Linked DNA regions of Rheinheimera salexigens. Each later gene encodes a partner of the first gene's protein in a complex. Links are inferred from orthologs where the notes say so. Each region holds a gene or a part of one and is shown on either strand. Other genes may lie near its edges.

The links.
Region 2: lptD (region 1) and lptG share a complex: the UniProt entries of both Escherichia coli proteins name them as parts of the lipopolysaccharide transport and assembly complex. The link is inferred for Rheinheimera salexigens from one-to-one orthologs.

What each region holds. Positions count from the first base shown.
Region 1 is NZ_MKEK01000001.1:563,056-570,272, forward strand. Bases 1,879-4,843 are described here. They hold lptD (LPS assembly protein LptD), read right to left. Parts: upstream 4,510-4,843; coding sequence 2,248-4,509; downstream 1,879-2,247. Other genes in these bases: surA (peptidylprolyl isomerase SurA), read right to left, coding at 1,879-2,236; djlA (co-chaperone DjlA), read left to right, coding at 4,678-4,843. Also shown: 4-hydroxythreonine-4-phosphate dehydrogenase PdxA, read right to left, coding at 1-947; more of surA, read right to left, coding at 947-1,878; more of djlA, read left to right, coding at 4,844-5,463; BI198_RS02880 (DUF3530 family protein), read right to left, coding at 5,467-6,249; BI198_RS02885 (hypothetical protein), read right to left, coding at 6,303-6,665; BI198_RS02890 (OmpA family protein), read right to left, coding at 6,907-7,217. UniProt on the Escherichia coli protein: Together with LptE, is involved in the assembly of lipopolysaccharide (LPS) at the surface of the outer membrane. Contributes to n-hexane resistance.
Region 2 is NZ_MKEK01000001.1:3,320,458-3,327,485, reverse strand. What follows is about bases 4,253-7,028. They hold lptG (LPS export ABC transporter permease LptG), read left to right. Parts: upstream 4,253-4,994; coding sequence 4,995-6,062; downstream 6,063-7,028. Other genes in these bases: BI198_RS15350 (Ppx/GppA phosphatase family protein), read right to left, coding at 6,112-7,028; lptF (LPS export ABC transporter permease LptF), read left to right, coding at 4,253-4,993. Also shown: BI198_RS15375 (valine--tRNA ligase), read right to left, coding at 1-1,730; BI198_RS15370 (DNA polymerase III subunit chi), read right to left, coding at 1,746-2,192; pepA (leucyl aminopeptidase), read right to left, coding at 2,192-3,700; more of lptF, read left to right, coding at 3,884-4,252. UniProt on the Escherichia coli protein: Part of the ABC transporter complex LptBFG involved in the translocation of lipopolysaccharide (LPS) from the inner membrane to the outer membrane.

The DNA.
Region 1 (7,217 bases):
ACAGCATGAAATAAGCTGCCAGTATCGGCTTTGCCTGTAGCGGCTAAATCAATCGCGGTGCCATGGTCTACAGAGGTACGGATCAGTGGCAAGCCAAGGCTAATATTAACCGATTTACCAAAGCCCATATATTTAAGCACCGGTAAACCTTGGTCGTGATACATGGCTAATACGGCATCGGCATGCTGTAAGTATTTAGGTTGAAACAGGGTATCGGCAGGTAAAGGGCCAATTAAGTTCATGCCTTCTGCCCGCAATTCATTTAGGGCAGGGATCATAATATCTATTTCCTCTCGACCTAAATGACCGTCTTCACCAGCATGGGGATTTAAGCCACAGACATAAATTTTAGGATCTGCAATGGCAAATTTGTGTTTCAGATCATGATGCAATATTCGAGTGACATTGATTAATCTATCGCGGGTAATGGCTTTAGCAACATACGCTAACGGAATATGAGTCGTGGCTAACGCGACCCTTAGCCCTTCTGTTGCCAGCATCATGACTACATGCGCTGAGTTGGACAATAAAGCAAAAAACTCAGTATGACCACTAAAAGGGATACCAGATTTATTGATAATACCTTTATGCACAGGCCCGGTGACAATAGCGTCAAACTCACCATTGATTGCAGCTTCACCCGCATAATTTAAGGTGCTCACCACATATTGACCATTAGCCGGATTTAATTGTCCAGCTACTACTGGTTCTTCTATCGCAAAGTCGGCTATGGTTAAAGTACCAGCGGCTTGTGGTGTCGCTATTTCAGCTTTGTTATAAGGAATAATCCGCAAAGGCAGGTTAAGCTGTGCAGCACGTTGCTGCATTAAGTCGGCATTGGCACAAACGACCAGTTGCACTGGCCAATCTTGCTGCGCCAGTGCAATCACTAAATCTGGGCCTATACCTGCTGGTTCTCCAGGTGTAATACCAATGCGTAATGTCATTAATCCTCCGACATCACTTCAATATGCGCATCGTTACGTAGCTCACGTAAAAAGTTTGCTGACTCTTCAGCATAGCGACGATTAAATATCATTCGGTATATTTGCTCACTCTTTTTATCGGCAGTAGCATCCATAGTGCGCTTATCAAGTACTTGCGCGATGTGCCAACCATGTTCGGTACGAAATGGCTCACTAATTTCATTCTGTTGTAAGCGATTAAGGGTATCTTTAAATGCCGGTACAAAAACACTTGGATCGCTCCAACCTAAATCGCCACCATTGAGTTTAGAACCTGGATCTTCAGAGTACTCTTTAGCTAATTCTGCAAAATCGGCTTCACCGGCACGTAATTTAGCTGCAAATTCTACTAGCATAGACCGAGCACGGTCTTCACTAAGAATTATAGAAGGTTTAATTAAGATGTGACGTGATTTAACTTCTTGAATTTCTGCGACGTTTTCGCCACGAATATCAAAAATAGTTAGGATATGAAAACCAGCGCCTGAGCGCAGCGGGCCAATAATATCGGTTTTCTTTCTACCACGAATGGCTTCAGAAAACAGCGTCGGCATTTCGTTAATATTTTGCCAACCTAAATCACCGCCTTCTAAAGCATTACTGCCTGACGATGAAGCAATAGCAATACGTTTAAAGTCACTACCATCTCGTAATAACGCTAACACTTTATCTGCGCGCTCTTTCGCCGCTTGAATATCGTCGTTAGTAGCTTGATTGGGGATAGTGATTAAAATATGGCCAAGATTATACTGCTCATTAACAGCACCTTGTTCTTCCATAATTTTCATTAGGGTTTCAACTTCTTTCGGGCTGATATAAATACGACGTTGCACATTGGCACGAACTACTTCACCCGTAATCATTTCTTCACGTAAGCGCTCACGAAAGCGTTCAAAATCGCCTTCATCCGCTGTTACTTTCTGCCGAAAAGCGTCTAAAGATAAATTCTCGCCTTGGGCTATATTACGAATAGTATCATCTAACTGAGCGTCACTAATTTGTAAGCCCATACGCTGGCCTAGTTGCAATTGGATGCTGGTCAGAATTAAACGCTCTAAGGCTTGGGTATGCAGAGCACTGTCCGAAGGCAGGGTTTGATTTTGCGCTGCTGCATTACGTTTAACTCGATTAATAACCTCACTGACATCGCTTTTTAATACCACGCCATTATCAACGACAGCTGCAATGCGATCAATTTCACGCTCTTGCGCGTTCAAAGCAAAACTGCCACTACACAACAGCGCTATGGCAATGATTTTAGATAACTTCATATAATCCTACATCAATTAGTGAGTAAATATGGCCGACGATAACTAAATATCCCATTAGATAACATATCGCTGACACCAAAGCCGGCGCTGTCGCCAAAGCCTTTAAGTACAAACTGTAAGCCGATACTGCTATCAAGCTTACTGGTCTGAGTGAAGTTGCCAATTGGCAACTCCAGATCGGTAATAATTTGCCGTTTAGCAACAAGTCGTATGGCCCAGCAGCAGGATTCATACTGCAAACCTAAACTAGCATCTATCATACGGTGATTTGTTACATCGCGATAGTAACTGCCTACCAACTGAACATTATCGCTAACAGGTACTGCGCCTAAGACACCAAGTTGTTGGATCTCCAAACCTGAGACTGCTCGGCTGTACCGATGGTTCAATTGAAACAAACTTTTGTCACTAGAGCGGTAATCTAAAGAGGCATTACTTTTTATCAGTTTGTCACTATCGATGTCGTACTGTAAGGCTGTACTGAAATACCATTTACGATACCAATGCCAAACTAACTCTGATGCTAGCATGGATTCAGTTGATGTCAGTTCATCTTCATTCTCTGGCGTAATAGTTGGCTGCTCAAGAAAGAATATCTGGCCTAAACTAAACCTGAATAATTCATTATCGGCATTATCATAAAAACGTGATGTCCAGCCAACAGTAACTTGATTAGCTTGATTAATCCGGTCTAAACCAGAATAACGGTTTTGTCTAAATAAGCCGTAATAATCGTCTTGTAATCGAGTGGTATCATATAAGCCAATATCGGTTTGGTCGCGATAAGGAATATACAGATACTGTATTTGTGGTTCAAATGTCTGCAAGGCAGGCTCGCCGAACCAATCGTATTCACGCTCTAAATTAAGTCGGCTGTGTAGGCGAAATTTTGGCACGGTACGGTTTACACTAGTGCTAACACCACTAATATGGTCGGCAGCAGTTTGTTGATAATAGGTATAAAGCAAGCTGGCTTGTGCCGTTACTTCTAACGCAGGAGTAATAAATGGGATCTCAATCGTTGGCTGTAGATGCACCCGATCCGCCGCCGTAATGTCAGCATCTTGATTAATAAAATGCGCATATTGGGCTTGCCAAGATAAGTTAACATTTGGCAATAAAGTAATAGGGCTTGCTGACTTTAACTGTAGCTCGGGTAAGGCACTATAGGCAGAATTATAGTTACCTAAAATCTCAAAGCCTTGCACTTTTAATTGCGAATGAACGGCTTCACCATAATAACTAATAGACGCTTCGCGCAATAATTGGGTATCGCTTTGGTTTGCATAATCAGAGCCTAAGTCATTTAAATAGGCATCATCACTCACATCAGTAATATCAATATGGGCTCTAATTTTAGGGCTAAAGTCACTTAAATGACTAATATGGCCTAAATAACGTGCACCATAGTTATCGGCTTTCTCATTATCATTATCAAGGTACTCTAGTTGCATATTACCTTGATGCTGCTCGGTTAAATAACGAAAATCAGATTTAAGCTGTAAACCCCGTTTGCTCATATAGCGCGGGGTTAATGTTAAGTCATAATTAGGCGCAAGATTAAAATAATAGGGCAGTTCTAATTCCAAGCCCACTTTTTGTGAGCTGCCAATTTTGGGCAGCAATACCCCAGAGCGGCGCTGATCATTTACTGGAAAAGTTAAGTAAGGTAAATAAAATACCGGCACATCACTGATTTTAAAAACCGCATGATGCGCTTCGCCCCAACCTTCATCAGCCTCAATATTAATTTCTTTAGCATGTAAGGCCCAGCTGTTGTCTGTTGTTGGGCAAGTGGTAAATAGCGCACCCTGTAATGAGAGACCTTGTTGACTTGCGTGTAACTGTTGAGCATAGCCTCGGCCGGCTTGGGCTAAAAATTGATACTGGGCATCATCAAGCTGGGCTTTATCATTGGTCATATCGGCCGCAAAACTGCTACCGTTTACCGTAATATCCGAATTAAAATAGGCAATACCGCCAGCAGCCGTTAAACTTTGCTGGAAGCGATTATAACTGGCGTTAGGTGCTATCAGTAATGTATCGCGGTGACTGATTTCAACTTGACCGCTAAAATGAGCTGTTTGGTTGTTACTTAACTCCACCGTATTAGAATTAATATGAATAGCGGGATCGTTAATATCTAAATGCGACACAGCATCCGGTAGTAAAATCGGCTGGTAGCAGAAATTAGCAGTGGGTTGCTCAGCAAATGCGTTATAGCAAGTTGCCATGAGAGGGAAATATAAAAACAGAGCTAACCGATGTTTCATGCAGCGATTTTTGCCTTACCTTGGATTATCTTACTAATTTCGTTGATAGCTAACTTGCTATGATAAATCAATTTTAGAAATCCTGCTAATCCGATATAGTGCACAGAACAGATCAGCCATGAAATAAAGCATGTTTACGACATGCAAACAGTTAATAAGGAATAAAGGGTGTGGGGTAAAATTTTAGGAGCCTTATTTGGCTTAGCATTATTTCGTTTACCCGGTTTAGTGTTAGGCATCATGGTCGGGCACTGGTTTGATAAGGCTTATAGCCAGCAATTTGAAAAAAATGGTGGCTTTAATAGCTTGTTTAGTGAGAAAACGGATGAACAAGCTTTATTTCGTTATACCACATTTGCCACTATGGGCCACATTGCCAAAGCAATGGGTGTAGTGACGGCTGCGCATATTCAGCAAGCAACCCATTTTATGGCGCAATTAGATTTAACTGCAGAGCAACAAAAAGAAGCTCAAGCCGCTTTTCGCGATGGCAAATTAGTTAGCTTTCCGTTACGGCAGCAATTACAGGCTTTTTATCAGGTATATCGCCGACGCAAAGATGTATTACAGATATTTCTTGAAATCCAAATCAGTACTGCCTGTGCACAAGGTAAAATGCGTGATGAGCAATATTTGCTGTTACAACAAGTTGCCGGCTATTTGAATGTTAGCTCAGTGCAATTAGAGCGTTTAATCCAAGCTTTTGGTAGCCACAATAGACAGCAGCAGACAAACAGCAAGCTAAGTATTAGCGATGCATATAGGGTGCTAGGTGTCGACGCAGATATAAATGAAACCGGTTTAAAACGTGCTTACCGCAAATTAATGTCGCAGCATCATCCCGACAAGTTAATAGCACAAGGGGTGCCAAAAGAAATGCTCGAAGTGGCAAAGCAGCGCACCCAAGATATTCAAGCCGCTTATGAGCTTCTTAAACGGCATCGCAGTAATTAAAGCTTATAAACCAATAGACACTAACCAACCGTATATTTCCTGTAACACCCAGTCTTGGCTGCTTGCATCATACCCAGAACCCGTGATTAAGCGTTGGCGGTAAATAGCTTTAAAGTTTTTCTTGACTAGCTGTTGCCGCTGTTTTAGCTGGGTTAAAACAAATCTATTATCTAAACTGTTATTGATATCAAGTACCGGTATGGTGTGAGCGGCAATCGCTTCAGCTAATTGCTTATTCAATGCAAGCTCGGGTAAATAGGCCCCTACAATAATTAAAGCCATTACGTTTGGCAGTTGTTGCTCGGCATACAGTTGGTTAATTATTGCCGCACTGCTGCCTTGGGCAATAATAACAATAGCGCCAGGTTCACGACTCGCATAAGTGATTGCTGCTGCGGTACGTTGTTGTAATTGTTGCTGATAACTATCAATGCTGCTGGGGTCAAAACTAGCGATAGCGGGTGGCATTATCGATAGCGTATTCCAGCCTAGCTCAGTTAAGTTTAAGCGCAAATAATTAATGTATTTTGGGCTGGCTGCGTGTTCATTAATGTCGGCAATTAATACTACCGTGCCTTTTTGGTAGCCAGTCATGCGCGGGCGTGACAATGCCATAAATGTCGAGTCAGCGCTTAATTGTACTCGCTCAGTATCAGGAAACTGGCGTTGTAAGTCTGCTTCGATAAAGACGTTATTAGCACTAGCATAAATTGAAAAAATAGCCGCAGTGGCATAGAGAAAACTAAATACAAAAGTGGTAAGTAAATAGGTGAAATTACGCCGCATATCTATTCTTACTTAAGAAATATAAATAGATATCGGCGTGAGTTAACCAGACTTTAATCTAGTTGTGCGGTTTGTTGGTGGTTATCGTCTAGCTGTAGATATTTATTGAAGGTATATAAAATTTGAGTTTTATACTTAAACTTAATATAGCTAGGATGTTGTTCTAGCAATTGCACACTGCTATCGGGTGTTAATATAAAGCAATACTTAGTGGCTTTAAACTCCACTAATGCTTTGGCCATTTCTTGTAATTGCTCATTTTCGGCTAAGCGGGCAACTTCTGCTTCAGCATTGCAAACATGCGAATGCGCTAACAGATCCACGTTAGTAAATGGAATTTGCTCAGCCATCACTGTAGCACTACAACCCAGCGCTAACAGAGGCATTAAATATAGTGGGCGAATAGACTTTATCATTATTACTCCAGGTAACCCGGTCTCCGTCTGACGCTCCATATATAGCAGAAACTGGGTAAATAATGACCAGAAACTCTGGCGGTTTTTACTGCATATATTTGCAGACAAGGAGCATGCTACCACAGCTTTTTTCATCTGGCAGCTTTTTTGCAACTTATTATATACACAAAATAAAAAAGCCGCTGAAATTCAGCGGCTTTAATTAATTAAATATGTGGCCTAAATTAATAGGCAATATTAATTAACGTAATACAGGCTCTTTGATTTTGGCTGTTACTTTAGCCTCGATACGCTGGTTAGCACGGTGCGCTGCACGAGTACTACCTTCTACGCGAGGTTTAGTTACACCATAACCTACAGAACTAATACGTGACTCAGCAATATTAAAGTCTTGTTTTAACATCTTAGCAACGGCATCAGCACGACGTTGTGATAACTTCATGTTGTAAGCTGGGTTACCGATGTTTGAAGCATGACCTTCAATCGCTACTGTAGACTCAGGGAAACGTTGCATAAATGCACCTAAGCTTTGCACATCAAAACGCTGGTCAG
Region 2 (7,028 bases), 2.8 Mb from region 1 along the record:
AAGTCCTCTAAGCTAATACCATCAATCATATCTAACGGATCGACTACATTACCTTTAGATTTAGACATTTTATCGCCATTTTCATCGCGGATAAGTCCGGTGACATAAACGGTTTTAAACGGTACTTGTGGCTTGCCGTTTTCATCTTTTATAAAGTGCATGGTCATCATGATCATGCGGGCAACCCAGAAAAAGATAATATCAAAACCGGTCACTAGCACATCGGTAGGATGGAAAGTGCGCAAGTCTTCTGTATTGTCTGGCCAACCTAAAGTAGAGAAGGTCCACAAGGCTGAACTAAACCAAGTATCTAATACGTCATCGTCTTGGCGTAAGGCAAAATCGTTGGCTAAATTATATTTAGCGCGCACTTCGGCTTCATCACGGCCAACATACACTTTACCGTTGTCGTCATACCAGGCCGGTATGCGGTGTCCCCACCATAATTGGCGCGAAATACACCAATCTTGAATGTCACGCATCCAACTGTAATACATGTTTTCGTATTGCTTGGGCACAAATTCAATTTGACCGCTTTCAACCGCTTCAGTCGCTGTTTTAGCTAACGGGGCTACGCGAACATACCATTGATCGGTTAAAAGCGGTTCAATGACTACGCCACTGCGATCGCCATAAGGCACTTTTAAGCCATGGTCATCAATTTTTTCTAATAGGCCTGCATCTGCAAAGGCGGCAACAATAGCTTTACGGGCAGCAAAGCGTTCCATACCAGCAAAGGCTGCAGGTAATTGGCTATCTAGCTCGGTATTAACGGTACCGTCGATATTATAAATTTCAGCATTAGCTAAAATCATCGCGTCATGCGATAAAATATTATACAGCGGTAACTGGTGGCGTTTACCCATGTCGTAGTCGTTAAAGTCGTGTGCTGGGGTAATTTTTACGCAGCCAGTACCAAACTCTTTATCGACATATCTATCGGCAATAATAGGAATGCGCCGGTTAACTAACGGTAGTTCAATAAACTTACCAATTAAAGCTTGATAACGCTCATCATCTGGATCGACTGCTACGGCGCTGTCACCTAACATCGTTTCAGGACGCGTGGTCGCAACCACTAAATAGGTTTGGCCATCAGCGGTGGTTGCACCATCGGCTAATGGGTAGCGCAAGTACCATAAGTGGCCTTTTTGCTCTTTATTTTCGACTTCTAAATCAGAAATAGCCGTGTGTAATTTTGGATCCCAGTTAACTAAGCGTTTGCCGCGATAAATTAAATCGTCTTCATACAGGCGCACAAACACTTCTTGAACCGCTTCAGATAACCCTGGGTCCATAGTGAAACGTTCGCGAGTCCAGTCAACCGAGTTGCCTAAACGACGCATTTGATCAGAAATAGTGCCACCAGACTCTTCTTTCCACTGCCAAACTTTATCAATAAAAGCGTCACGGCCTAATTGATGCCGAGTGGGTAAGTTTTCTGCAGCTAATTTACGTTCTACGACCATTTGGGTGGCGATACCGGCATGATCACTACCGACTTGCCATAAGGTGTTTTTACCTTGCATGCGTTTATAACGGGTAAGTGCATCCATAATGGTTTGCTGAAAAGCATGGCCCATATGCAGGCTACCGGTGACGTTTGGCGGTGGGATCATAATGCAATAATTGCCGTTGCTTTGATCACCTGATGGCTGAAAATAGCCTTTGGCTTCCCATGCGTTATACATGGCTTGTTCAATTTCGCTAGGATTAAAGGTTTTTTCCATGAGAGTACCTGTTTGTCAGTCGATCGTTATCGTGCTTGGAGTGATACCGCGCTGACGATATTGCTTATATCGTTCCCGAGCTTGAGCTTTTAAGTGCTCTTCGGTAGGAACGAATTCGATAATTTGTTTATAACGGTGCGCAAAGTCTGGCACATGCTCGGTTAAGTTTATTAACACTGGGCGGTTTTGCTGCGGGGCTTGCCAGCCAATTTCAACTGCAGCGCCATAGTTTGGACCTTCACCGCTTAAGTTATGCGGGACAAAGCGTTCGGCATCAAATTGCCACAGCTGCTGGTCAAATGCTTCGGCTTGAACTTGGTCGGCAGTATAAACGAAAACCCGTTGTTTTGCCCGATACAGATCAGCACAAAGCTGACAGGCTAAAGCAAAATGAGCTGGCGTAATGCTCAGCTCATTTTGCTTGCTTGGCGCAGCTGTTAGTACGTAAAAGGTAACAGGCATTAACTATCCTGTTGCTGGTTAACGCGGTTAATTAAAAACTGGGTTAACATAGGCACTGGACGTCCGGTTGCACCTTTATCTTTGCCGCCACTGCGCCAGGCAGTACCAGCAATATCTAAATGCGCCCAATTATATTTACGGGTGAAGCGCGATAAAAAGCAGGCTGCGGTAATAGTACCTGCAGCACGGCCACCTAGATTAGTAAAGTCAGCAAAAGGACTTTCTAACTGATCTTGATAATCATCCCATAACGGTAAACGCCATGCCCGGTCGCCACTTTGATCTGAGGCATTCAAAATCTCGTGCGCTAGCGGGTTATGATTGCTTAATAATCCCGTTGCATGTTTACCTAATGCCACAATACAGGCACCGGTTAAGGTTGCCACGTCTATGACTACATCTGGGTCAAAGCGCTCAACATAGGTTAAGGCATCGCACAATACTAAGCGGCCTTCGGCATCAGTATTTAATACTTCAACGGTTTGCCCTGACATAGTGGTTAAAATATCACCTGGTCGATAAGCATTGGCATCTGGCATATTTTCGGCAGCAGCAAGCACTACGACTAAGTTAATCGGTAATTCAAGCTGCAATACGGCGCGTATTGTGCCAAGTACTGAGGCCGCACCACACATATCGTATTTCATCTCGTCCATGGCTTCGCCCGGTTTAATGCTTATACCACCCGAGTCAAACGTTAAGCCTTTACCGACTAATACTACTGGCGCCGAATCATTATCGGCACCACGGTAATTAATCACCGACATCCGCGGGCCATTTACCGAGCCACGGCCAACGGCTAAATAGGAATTCATGCCAAGCTTAGCCAGTTCTTCTGGGCCTAGTACTTCAACGCTAACTTTGCTGGATAATTGACATAAAGCTTGAGCTTGGTCGGCTAAGTATTGCGGCGTGCAAATATTTGGCGGCATGTTGCTAACGTCTTTGCTTAACTTACTGCCGGTGGCGATGGCTAAACCGTGCTCTACTGCTTTTTCACCAATAGTGAGATCGCGACGGGTAGGCACATTAAACACCATTTTGCGTAACGGCCGACGCGTTTCGTCTTTTTTACTTTTTAATTGGTCGAACACATATAAGCTATCTTGCGTGGTTTCTACAGCTTGGCGCACTTTCCAATAGGTATCGCGGCCTTTAACATGCAATTCAGATAAAAAGCATACGGCTTCCATCGAGCCGGTTTCATTTAACGTGCTAATGGTTTTAGCGATAATTTGTTTATATTGGCGTTCGTCTAGTTCACGCTCTTTACCACAACCTACCAATAGTACGCGTTCGCTTAGGATGTTCGGGACGTGATGTAATAATAACATTTGCCCCGACTTGCCTTCTAAATCGCCACGGCGTAATAAGTTGCTAATATAACCTTCACTAATTTTATCCAGTTGTTCCGCTACTGCAGACAAGCGACGTGGCTCATACACACCAACTACAATACATGCACTGCGTTGTTTTTCTGGACTGCCGCTTTTTACACTGAACTCCATGCTAACTCCTGATTCTAACAGACGGTATAAACGTCACTTGGTACATTAATAACCAAATTCTACCGTGATTATATAAAAAAGCTCGGTTTTCTGTGTCGTTTAGTCGATAATAATTGTTATAAACATTAAGTTTACTTAAAAATCGCCAAGCTTCCAGTAAAAAGGTCGGTTTTAGGGGGCGCATTGATCATTTTCCGTTATCTGTTAGGTGAGGTTTTAAAATCTCAGCTAACCGTATTTGTTATTTTAATGACCATTATTTTAAGTCAGCGATTTGTAAAAATTTTAGCTGATGCATCTGAAGGCGAATTGCCGGGTCAGTTAGTGATGAGCATAGTCGCGCTTAAATTACCGCAATTAGCGGTAATTATTTTGCCATTAAGTGCTTTTGTTGGCGTGTTAGTGGCTTATGGCCGGATCTATGCTGACAGTGAAATGACCGTATTACATTCCACCGGTGTCAGTGAATGGTATGTGGCACGTATCACTTTATCATTATCTTTATTATTAGCTCTAATAGCAGGTGCAGTGACGTTATATATTAGTCCTTGGGCGACCGAAAAAGAGTATCAATTATTAGAAAAAGCCGATGCCAGTGCCGGCTTATTTTCATTAGTACCGGGTCGGTTTCAACATACTTCGAATGAAAAAGCGGTGATCTTTGTTCATGACATCAACCGTAATGGTGAATTAAGCAAGGTGTTTGTGGCCCAAAACAGCGGCCAAGGTGGCCAAGAGAATAATCCTGCCCATGCCATTGTTTATGCGCAAGTGGGTAAAGTGACCGAAGATGCGACAGGTGCCCAACAGTTAGAATTAGCCCAAGGGCGTCGTTATGCGGGTGAAGGTAAAACGGCAGCGTTTGAAGTGACCGAGTTTGGTCGTTATCAAATTCAAATTCGTGAACAAGAAGTTGAGCAGCGCCGGCGCAAGTTAGGTAGTTTACCAACTGCAGAGTTAATGCAGCTTGATAGCAATGAAGCCGTAGCCGAATGGCACTGGCGTATTGCTATTTCGTTGTCGATCCCGCTACTGACCCTTATTGCTGTGCCCTTGAGCCGGGTTAACCCGCGCCAAGGTAAGTTTGGCCGTTTAATGCCGGCATTATTATTGTACCTAGGCTATTACGCCCTGCTGATTATTGCGCGTTCAGCGCTGGAAGACGGTACTATTCCGGCCATATTAGGCATGTGGTGGCTGCATGCCTTGGCCTTAATTTTAGGCATGGTGTTAATTTTTAGAAATAGGTCCAGTGCGCAACGATTCCAAGCTTGGCTAGCGGGGCGTAATTAATATGTTAAAGATATTAGATGTTTATATTGGCCGAACGATTTTAAGCACGTCAATGCTAACCTTAAGTGTGTTGCTGGTAATATCGGCCATGTTTAAATTTATCGACCAAATGCGTTCTGTCGGTCGCGGTTACTACGATATGGTGCATGCTGCACTTTATACCTTGTACAGTGTACCTGGTGATTTAGTGACTTTTTTTCCGATGGCGGCATTAATTGGCGGCTTAATCGGTTTGGGCATGCTGGCCAGTAATAGCGAACTGGTGGTGATGCAAGCGGCGGGTATGTCGCGGTTTAATATTGTCAGTTCGGTGATGAAAACCGCCGTTATTATGATGCTAATTGTTATGGCGGTTGCTGAGTGGGGCGCACCTGTTAGTGATAGAGCGGCGCGCGAACTGCGGATTAAAGCCATTTCTGATGGTAATTTATTTGCCGCCCAGCAAGGTGTTTGGGCTAAAGATGGTGATCAGTTTGTCAATATTAAACAAGTTGATGATTTTGGTAACTTAAATAATATTGTTATTTATCAATTTGATGAAGAATTAAAGTTACTGTCGATTGTCAGTGCAGAATCAGCTGTGTTTAAAAACGATGCTTGGTTGCTACAACAAGTAAAGCGACTGCAATTTACGGAGCCAAAAATTGAACAGCAACAATTAGATAAGCAACGTTGGCGGTCGTCATTAACACCGGAAAAACTTGGCGTGGTTACCATTAAACCAGAAATGCTATCGCTAACTGGCTTGGTCGATTACGTCGATTATCTTGAACAAAATGGTCAGGACGCCAGCCGTTATCAATTAGCCTTTTGGCGAAAAGTGTTACAACCACTGACCATAATCGCCATGTTATTAATGGCGTTATCTTTTATTTTTGGCCCCTTGCGTAGTGTGACAATGGGCGCTCGGGTGTTAATGGGTATTTTAACCGGCTTTGCCTTTTACATGACTAATGAAGTGTTTGGGCCAATAGCTTTAGTGTATCAATTACCCCCAGCAGCCGGCGCTATGCTGCCCAGCCTGTTATTTATTTTATTATCAATATATTTGATGCGCAAAAAAGTTTAAGCCCGCGCGGTTATTAGCCGCGCAGATTGCTTAAAACTAAGGCTTAAACTTATTCTTGATGAGGTAGCGGTAGGTTTGGACACTCTAAGTGAAAGGCCACCTTGCGCAACTGCTTTTGCTCGCTTTGTAAATAGGCGGCTAATAAGCTCTGTTGTTGTAACCAGTCAGGTTCAATATGCAATTGCAGTTGTTGCTCGCTGGCGCTAATGCTGATTTCAGGTAAAAAATCGTCACGACGCTTTTGGTTCAGCAATATTGCTAATCGCAATAACACAATTAAATTTACCACTTGGGGTAACTGAAATAAGCTAAAGTTTGGAATTTCTTCGGCACGAATTTTTCTCCGATGAAACCTAACTAAGGTAGCGACTAACAGTTGTTGTTCTTGGTTAAAGCCCGGTAAATTAGCATTTTGCAGAATATAGGCCGAATGTTTTTGTACACTGGACGAGTTAATGTGTAAACCGACTTCAAATAAATTTGCCGCCCATTCTAATGCATTGGCATGTTCTTGCTGTAATTGCCAATGAGTATTCACTTGGTTAAACAAGGTTAAAGCAGTACGACTCACTCTATTGGCTTGGGCTATATCAATATCATAACGGCGCTGCATACTGGCCACGCTTTGCTGGCGAATATCGACATGCTGCAAGCGGTCGCTCATTTCGTATAAAATACCTTCGCGTAGCGCGGCATCTATATAATGTAATTGCTGTATTTGCAGTTGTTTAAATGCGGCAATTAAAATAGCTAAGCCAGAACAAATCAGTAATTTACGATCTTCATTTAAGCCAGGTATGATTAATTCACTACAGTTATTGTATTGCAATAAGTAGCTTTTTAACGTTTCAAGATGGCATAGCTCAATGCTATCGCTGCTAAAACCTAAAGCAACAATAATATCTCGTACCGCCTTTACGGTGCCAGAAGTACCTAATACTTGCTGCCAACCAATGTTTTTAAAGT